One region of the Aeribacillus sp. FSL K6-1121 genome, then DNA from elsewhere that is predicted to be linked to it. Evidence: a T-box and tRNA genes for the amino acid it is inferred to sense, from the RefSeq annotation. Region 1 holds a T-box; the other holds one or more tRNA genes.
What was found. The T-box of region 1 lies ahead of NSQ61_RS01675 (valine--tRNA ligase). A T-box ahead of a tRNA ligase gene usually reads a tRNA of that ligase, here a tRNA-Val.
Positions count from the first base shown of each region.

Region 1 (4,334 bases):
AACGGTCTTTTCCCAGTAAACTCCAATCCTTGGAAAATCATCCGTGAAACCCAAAAGAAAATAATGTCATACCCGGTAACAAGGACATCTGTCGGATAATAGCGTTTATAATCTTTTGCCTCTTTATCAGGCCAGCCCATTGTTGAAAACGGCCATAAAGCAGAGCTGAACCATGTATCTAACACATCTGGATCCTGCTCCCAATTTTCAATATCTTTAGGCGGCTCATGATCAACATAAACTTCGCCTGTTTCCTTATGATACCAAGCTGGAATGCGATGTCCCCACCATAACTGACGGGAAATACACCAGTCGCGAATGTTTTCCAGCCAATGCAAATACGTTTTTTCAAATCGTTCAGGAATAAAATGAACTTTCCCTTCTGTTTTCTGAAGGTTCAAAGCAGCTTCGGCCAAAGGCTTCATTTTCACAAACCATTGAGTTGATAAATACGGCTCGATAACTGCTCCGCTTCGTTCACTATGGCCTACGGAATGGATATGCTCTTCAATTTTAAATAAAATTCCTTCCTCCTGCAGGTCTTTCACCAACTGCTTCCGGCATTCAAAGCGATCCATTCCTTCATATTTTCCCGCTTTTTCATTCATTGTCCCGTCTTCATTCATGACTAATATTCTTTCTAAATTGTGGCGGTTTCCGATTTCAAAGTCGTTCGGATCGTGTGCAGGAGTTATTTTTACTGCTCCTGAACCGAATTCCATATCGACATATTCATCTGCGACGATCGGAATTTCCCGTCCTGTTATTGGCAGCTTCACTGTTTTTCCGATTAAATGCTTATACCTATCATCATCAGGATGAACTGCCACTGCTGTATCCCCAAGCATCGTTTCCGGGCGAGTGGTCGCGACTTCAATATATCCGGATCCATCAGCCAGCGGATATTTTAAATGATAAAGTGCCCCTTTCACTTCTTTATAAATGACTTCGATATCGGAAAGGGCTGTTTTTGTCACCGGATCCCAGTTAATAATGTACTCTCCTCGGTAAATAAGACCTTTTTTATAAAGCGATACAAAAACCTCTCTTACAGCTTTTGAAAGACCTTCATCAAGGGTGAACCTCTCTCTTGTGTAGTCAAGACCTAGGCCTAATTTTGCCCATTGTTTGCGAATATGGTCTGCATATTCTTCCTTCCATTTCCATGTTTCTTCTACAAATTTTTCCCGCCCGAGATCATACCGACTTTTCCCTTCTTCGCGCAGTTTTGCTTCCACCTTGGCTTGTGTGGCGATTCCCGCATGATCCATCCCTGGCAGCCACAAAACATCGTACCCTTGCATTCGCTTCATTCGGGTAATAATATCTTGAAGAGTTGTATCCCATGCATGTCCAAGGTGAAGCTTACCGGTGACGTTTGGCGGAGGAATAACGATCGTGAAAGGAGTTTTCCCCTCATCATCTTTTGCTTCAAAAAATTTTCCCTCGAGCCAAAATGCATACCGATCCTCTTCAACCGTTTTCGGATCGTATTTTGGGGAAAGAGTGATTTGTGAATTCGACATATTTATGAAAACCTCCTTATTTTCATTCTAAAATATAAAAACTCCTTCCATCCTAAAAGGACGAAAGGAGATGTTTTCGCGGTACCACCTTTTTTCACAGATACGTCTGTGCACTTCTTTCAGGTAACGGCTAATGCCGGCTCCCTTTACTAAAAGCTTTCAAGGAAGCTGCTCCAGGGCGACTTTCCAACGGGATCTCCTAGGAAATCTTCCAGCTTGCGATTTCCCTCTCTGGAAGGAGTCGTTCGTTGTACTACTCCCCTTCAACACATTTTCACAAACTATATAAATTTCTATATTTAATAGTACTAAAAAATTGTTTTTTTCGTCAATATTTTCCCCATCTTCCTTAACCTTTAAACAAAAATCACAAAATGTTCTTTATTTCATAATATAAATTAACAAAGTTGAAGGTGATCAACATGAGAAAAAAAATAAAACCATACTATATTCAATCGTTTATTAAACAATTCCGATCTACTCTTGAACAGTTCATCGTTCCTTTAATGATTTTTCAGGGAATTCGAACAATCCTTTTACCAACTATGTTTGATATTATTTTATTAGCCATTTTACTATTTCTAGCAGCCGCGTTGTATATGGAACGGGGTTAAAGCTGACAGATCCCCCATTCATTCTGATGCCAATGAATCGTTTTCTAGTTTTTCATTCCATTTTAAAGCAATGTACCCGGTATTTTTCATTTGCCAGTATGCTCTTAACAGCTGTTTGCAATATTCTAATTCTCCCTTTTCGCTTTTCTTTTTTTGATATTGCCGGACAAGCTTTAATAATTTGGCTGGATAAGATAAATAGCTTACCAACAGCAATCTCTCAGTTTTTGTTAAAGGAAGCACTTTTTCGTAATCTGATATATATTGCACATTTTGATCACTAACGGTTGGTTCCGCTTCGGAGAGGTTCATAAACATTAAGAAAAGGTCATAAATTGGAGTAGCAAATGCTGCATCTTCCATATTAATAAAATAAATTTTCCCTTTTGGATCTAACAGAAAATGAGATAAGGAGACATTTACTTTGTTCAGTGCAATTCGCATGTGAGGGGATTGCTTTATTTCGTTATACCACTCATCAAGCTTCGCTTCAGCAAATAAGATGGCTTGCCTCGTTTCAAAATAATAACTGAAGACCGCCAATTCAAAAGGCGACATATACCATTTTTTTTCGATTTGTTCCATAAATGCTTCCAGCAGGTTGAAATTTCTCTTCCACTTGTTCTGAATCTGTTGATACACTTTTTCGAGCTGAACTTCAGGTATGTTGATTTCCTGTTTTGTTTTTTTATGGAGTTTCGCTAAGTGGTAAAAAAGGATTGAGGCATTTTTTTCATCAACGATTGAACCTTCCATCCAAGGCATTAAATAAAACGATTGCGTTGAGTCATTAACAAACACATTTCCGTTCGTTGTCCTATAAATCGGCACGATTCCTAAATATGGAAAGTCGTGAAAAATTGAATATAATTTTAGAATGTTTCTTTGCTTTTTAATCGTTGTTCGTTTTAAAGCATATGTTCTTTTTTCACAATGAATTTTCAAGACATTTTTTGTTTTTTTCTCTAAATAAATCGGTTTGATTGGATAATGCTGCAAAATCCTCATGGCCGTTTTCAGATCATCGCTCATCTTCCCACTCGCCTTTAAAGAAAATAAAGAAAAGCTTGAGCTGGTTTGATCCCTCTCAAGCCGCTTGCAAAAATTACGTTTGTTGTGTTTCAAGAACCGGGATATATAAAATGTCTCCTTCACTAATCTCTTTATCATGGTGAAATTGATTTACTCGATTGAGCTGCTGGAGCGTAATGTTGTAGCGTTCGCAAATATTTTCGAGCGAGTCTCCCTGCTGGACAATGTACATTCTTAATTTAGAAAATTCTTCTTCTTCATTTTTCGTAAACAATTTTGTTAAATATAAGGTGTTATCATTTTTCCTTACAGATTCTTTTTCTTCATCGTCTTTTTCGACATAATTGGAAATTTTATTGATCACTGGCTTTTCTTCTTCAATGCGGCCTTTCTCTTCCAAACTGACTTGATTTTTCTTCGCTTCAACAGTGAATGTATCGTAATCCGTTTCCGTTTCTTCTTCTCTCTTTAATGGCATCATAAAAACAATGTCTGCCGTCTCTTCATTGTCATCCTTTTGAACAGCATCACGATCATGTTCGATTTGCTCATTTTGATCGCGTTCGGCTGTATCGAATTCGAAATATTCATTAAGACTTTTCTGTTCATTGTCTTTTTCAATATTTTCCGCTTTGTTGATTGGTTCATCGTTGAAACGATTTTCTTTGATCGTTGATTCGGTTTCATCTTCTTCCCTTTCATCAGACTGTCGAACGGATGAGATTTCCGCTTCAGCATCTATGATCTCGTCCACTTCATTTGCAGCAGTTTCTTCCGCCTGCTCTTCTCGAATTCCGTAAATGGATAGATCAGCTATAAGCTTTAAACCATTTGCTTCCGGAAAATCATAATCAAATGATTCAATCGCCACAAACACCTCTTCTAAATTGGCAATTCTTTTTTTCGGTATTGTAATATCGACCGGAAGCTCGTGTCTAAATTCCATTACACCGTCATTTCTCGCTTCTACATTTTGTATATAACGGGCGATGGAGGAGGTTTGAAGAAGTTTATCATTCTGTTGCTCCTCTCCATCGAATTTGTATTCTCCGGAAAGCTCTAGAGCACCTTTTATCGTTACATATCCATCATGTTCTTCAATTGAGATGTCAGGTTCCAGTGAAATGGACAATAGTTCAGAAGGTTGAAAATGATGGCGAAA
Region 1 is NZ_JBBOPS010000001.1:335,504-339,837, reverse strand. Features, by position in the region: gene NSQ61_RS01675 (valine--tRNA ligase) at 1-1,526, opposite strand, end outside; T-box leader at 1,580-1,802, opposite strand; gene NSQ61_RS01670 (hypothetical protein) at 1,949-2,140, shown strand; gene ysxE (spore coat protein YsxE) at 2,159-3,172, opposite strand; gene spoVID (stage VI sporulation protein D) at 3,246-4,334, opposite strand, start outside.

Region 2 (4,334 bases), 2.7 Mb from region 1:
GTTCCATTTCCCTTTCATCGTAAAGCGGTCAAATTTACCTCCTTTTTCTTTCCAGATTTTCAAACGGTACTTATAACTGGCCTTAGCTCCATTATTTGTTAATGTGTAATTACCAGCCTTTTTAGTATAAAGATTACTACTTCTTTTCGCACCTTCCGAATTTTCCATTCTTACTCCTGCTGTCCAATTCGAATCTATACTAGTAATCTTAACAACTGGATTCTCTTTATCTGTAAATTTCCATGCATAGTTAGTATAAGCACGTCCAGTTAAAAAGTTTGTTGTCACATCAAAATGAAATTTGTAGTTAGCAGCTGATGCAACAGGCACTAATGCTCCTACAGCTAGAATAGAAGTTAAAGCAATTTTTAACCATTTTTTTTTCACATAAAACCCTCCTCGTTTTTCCGCATTAAAATTCCTGAATTCCCGCGAGAATCCTTCGAGTAAGGTGCTAGCTACCTGTTTTTACAGTTCACATTTTCTAACAATACAGAACGGTGATCACCTAAACTTATGATAGAGTAGAATCCACATTTGAAAAAAGTCCCAAATTTTCTTGCCACCTTTTAAATTAACCCCCATTCCCGGGCCTTTCGGGCTGCTTCTTTGCTTCTTTTTTCCCCCGTCTTTTTCAAAATATTAGTAATGTGCTTTTTTATTGTATTAATTTCTACCATTAATATTTCTGCTATTTGTTTTTGCTTATAGCCTTCAGCAATCAGCTTTAATATTTTTTGTTCTGTTTGTGTTAATCTCTCCTTCATATAGTGGATCTCTAGTTGTCTTAAGCGACAAAACTCCTTACGGATAACAGATTCAACATAAGCACTTTTAAGTGACCATTTTTGATACGCTAAGCGTATTACATTTGGAATATGATTATAGGATTTGTCTATGTAACAGATTGCCCCGGCAATAAAAGCTTCAAAAATCAATCGATTGTCAATCTGATCATTTAAAATAATCAGCTGTGCTTTTGTTTTTTCAGTAACAGATTTTATTACTTTGATTTTTTCTGTATCTTTTACTAATCTGATATTCATTAGTACAATATTCACATGTATACGGTTAATAAAATCACTTAAACATTTCAGCTCGCACGTGACTCCTACTATTTCTATGTCGGTCTCATTTTTAACGCTAGAGCAAATTTTTAACAACTCATCTTTGTCTTTCTCAATCAACAGTACACGTATTTTTTTCATAACGCACCTTTTTACACCTCTCTTCACGCTCGTTGCCTTAAAAAACATGGATAATTCGAAATATCGGACATAACTTCTAGTGAAGGACTTTCTACTTATTAAAACGTCAGATCTCTCAGAATTGTTTCTGATTTTTATAATTTTAACCTTTTTTGGAACGTTTCCCCTTAAAAGTAAGCGTCAAATTTAGCCAATCTTCTAGACTCTGTAAGATTATGAGATAATCTCCTCAAGAATAGATATAAGGAGGTTTTTTATAGCAAATCCAGAAATAGCTGAGAGAAAAAGGAATAGACATGACCGGAATGCGTCCAATGGAGAGTACAGAAAGAACGATGAGTGTGTTTGCGAAACATTTGAAAATGGGCGGAACTGGGTGGATCAAGGTACCGGTGCGATGATGACGGCCTTGGTGGCAGCATTAGAAAAAGTTAGCCATCAAAACGCTTATTGGACAAGTAGAAAGATGGAAAAAATCTCAAGAAGCCCATTCAAACACTACATCGAAAAGATCACGAGAACAATAAACGAAGCCCACGTGACCGTACCATGTACCTAAAAAATAAAGTGAAAACCCTTATCCATCAAGCATTGAAGAGATTAAGTAGGACTGGGGAATTACTTTGGGGCTATCTTTATCATTTGTATGCATTATTATGGAATCCCTCCTGCAAATGCTTGGCTCAATCTTCATATTGACAATAAACCATTTTTTCTCTATACTAATACTCGTCGATTGCTTAATAAAAAACTTGTGAAGGAAAAATGATTTTATAATTGACAAAAAGTAAATTGTTATATATAATTTAATTTGTCTTTTTGATAATGATGTTATTGGCCCGTTGGTCAAGTGGTTAAGACACCGCCCTTTCACGGCGGTAACACGGGTTCGAATCCCGTACGGGTCACCATGGAGGATTAGCTCAGCTGGGAGAGCACTTGCCTTACAAGCAAGGGGTCGGCGGTTCGATCCCGTCATCCTCCACCATGTACTAAACAAGCTTTTCTTAAGCAAGTTTAATGAGTTTGGCATAACAATTTAAACAAAGGTAAAAACTGAGTGTGATTTAAAGTATTTATTGCGCCGGTGTAGCTCAATTGGTAGAGCAACTGACTTGTAATCAGTAGGTTGGGGGTTCGATTCCTCTCGCCGGCATTTTTAATAATCGGAGGGGTAGCGAAGTGGCTAAACGCGGCGGACTGTAAATCCGCTCCCTTAGGGTTCGGCGGTTCGAATCCGTCCCCCTCCACCATGCCGAAGAATGTTATGAAACATTGAAATCACATTAAACAACAAAATGTTGTATAAAGTGATTTTTTTATTGGTACAATATAATTAGTCAAGAGATGAATGGTGATATTGGGCTATAGCCAAGCGGTAAGGCAACGGACTTTGACTCCGTGATGCGCTGGTTCGAATCCAGCTAGCCCAGCCATTTATTATAAAAAGACAGTTCATGTCTGTTCTTTTTTTTGTAAAAATGTTAGATAGAAAGTAAGATTTAACTAGATTTTACAAAGGGCGAAGCCTCGTCGAATAAGCAGCGAGTTGTCCCGACGCATCTAACATCCTCGAAAAATCAGGAAGAGGAAGGGACATCTGACAAATTTTAAAATGGATTAGAAGAAAAAAATTTTTTTATGAGCCATTAGCTCAGTCGGTAGAGCAACGAGCAAGGCTTCATCGAATAGGCGACGAGTTGTCCCGACGCATCCAGCATCCTCGAAAAATCAGGAAGAGGAAGGGACATCTGACAAATGAAAAATGGATTAGAAGAAAAAATTTTTTATGAGCCATTAGCTCAGTCGGTAGAGCATCTGACTTTTAATCAGAGGGTCGGAGGTTCGAATCCTCCATGGCTCACCATTTGTGCGGAAGTAGTTCAGTGGTAGAACACCACCTTGCCAAGGTGGGGGTCGCGGGTTCGAGTCCCGTCTTCCGCTTTTTAAATTCAACGGGGAAAACTTTATAAAATAAGATGAACTTAATTCCTGACAAGAAATTGTCAGGATTTTTTATTTGAAATGTTACTAATCCTTCGATTATATCTAATCCTCGCTTTTGAATCTCAAAATAATGTAATAGACTATATGCAGGAGCATTCGCCTTTTTAGTCCCATAACAGCCTTTTAAATTTGGATATACCATTGAAGGCGAATTGTATTTTTCCATTTAAGAATGGTAATGCGGTTGTTCCGAAATGGAACCATGACCTAAATGATTTTTTGGTTGATTTTAAAAATTAGTCTCTTTTCCAGAAGATTGTTGCTGTAGAGGATGATTTGTGTAAAACATTTGCATACAATGACTGCCCAGCAAAGGTTTTTACGGGCGTTGTGACGAAGTATATCGACAAACTTCTGTCTTGTTTCATTTTTTGAAATAGCACAGATCCGGATGAGGACGAATAAATTTCGACACCATTTATAAATTCAAATGGCTTAAAGGGGGTGTGATTCGATGCCTTTTATCAACGTAAAGCTGGCTAAAGGAAGAACCGCAGAACAGAAACAGCAGTTTACTGAGGCAATAACAAAAGCAGCAGCGCAAATACTAAACGTGAAAGAAGAATGGGTTACAGTAGTTTTCGATGAATATGAAAGAGATAATTGGGCTTCCGGCGGAACACTTCACTCGATAAAATTTGGGGAAGGTTTCGGGAAAATGGGAGCTGAATGAATATCCATCATCCTGTAATTCAAAGATAAAAAATGACCTCCCCAATTGGAAAAGGGGAGGTGAAGTTTTTTCATTTGCCTAAAGTCGGTCAATATTTTCATCTTGGAGAAACCCAGCTTTCATCGCATAATGTTCCATCACTTGCTGAAGCCACTCCTCTTCCTCCTGTGTAAATGGAGATGCCAATTTATTTTCAATAGTTTTAATTTCAGCTTCATCTAAATTCCCGATAGCACTAATTAATTCTTTTCCGATAAATTCTAATATTGTTTTCATATATTTTTCGACTAACGCTTCTACCTCAGGATCATCGACAGGTCTTCCTGCCAATCTTTTTGTTTCTTGGGATAATTGGATGTATTCTTTGTCAAGGGAGATCATTACCTCTTCAGGCTGATCAAAAAGCTTTTCAGCTACTTCTTTTGATGTATAATGTTCTAACCATT
Region 2 is NZ_JBBOPS010000001.1:3,040,808-3,045,141, reverse strand. Features, by position in the region: gene NSQ61_RS14790 (hypothetical protein) at 1-387, opposite strand, end outside; gene NSQ61_RS14785 (response regulator transcription factor) at 570-1,208, opposite strand; tRNA gene NSQ61_RS14780 (tRNA-Glu) at 2,045-2,119, shown strand; tRNA gene NSQ61_RS14775 (tRNA-Val) at 2,121-2,196, shown strand; tRNA gene NSQ61_RS14770 (tRNA-Thr) at 2,292-2,364, shown strand; tRNA gene NSQ61_RS14765 (tRNA-Tyr) at 2,377-2,461, shown strand; tRNA gene NSQ61_RS14760 (tRNA-Gln) at 2,570-2,644, shown strand; tRNA gene NSQ61_RS14755 (tRNA-Lys) at 3,000-3,075, shown strand; tRNA gene NSQ61_RS14750 (tRNA-Gly) at 3,081-3,152, shown strand; gene NSQ61_RS14745 (tautomerase family protein) at 3,670-3,888, shown strand; gene NSQ61_RS14740 (MerR family transcriptional regulator) at 3,967-4,334, opposite strand, start outside.
Region 2: it has a tRNA-Val gene. The T-box ahead of NSQ61_RS01675 (valine--tRNA ligase) is inferred to sense a tRNA for this amino acid. The anticodon was not compared.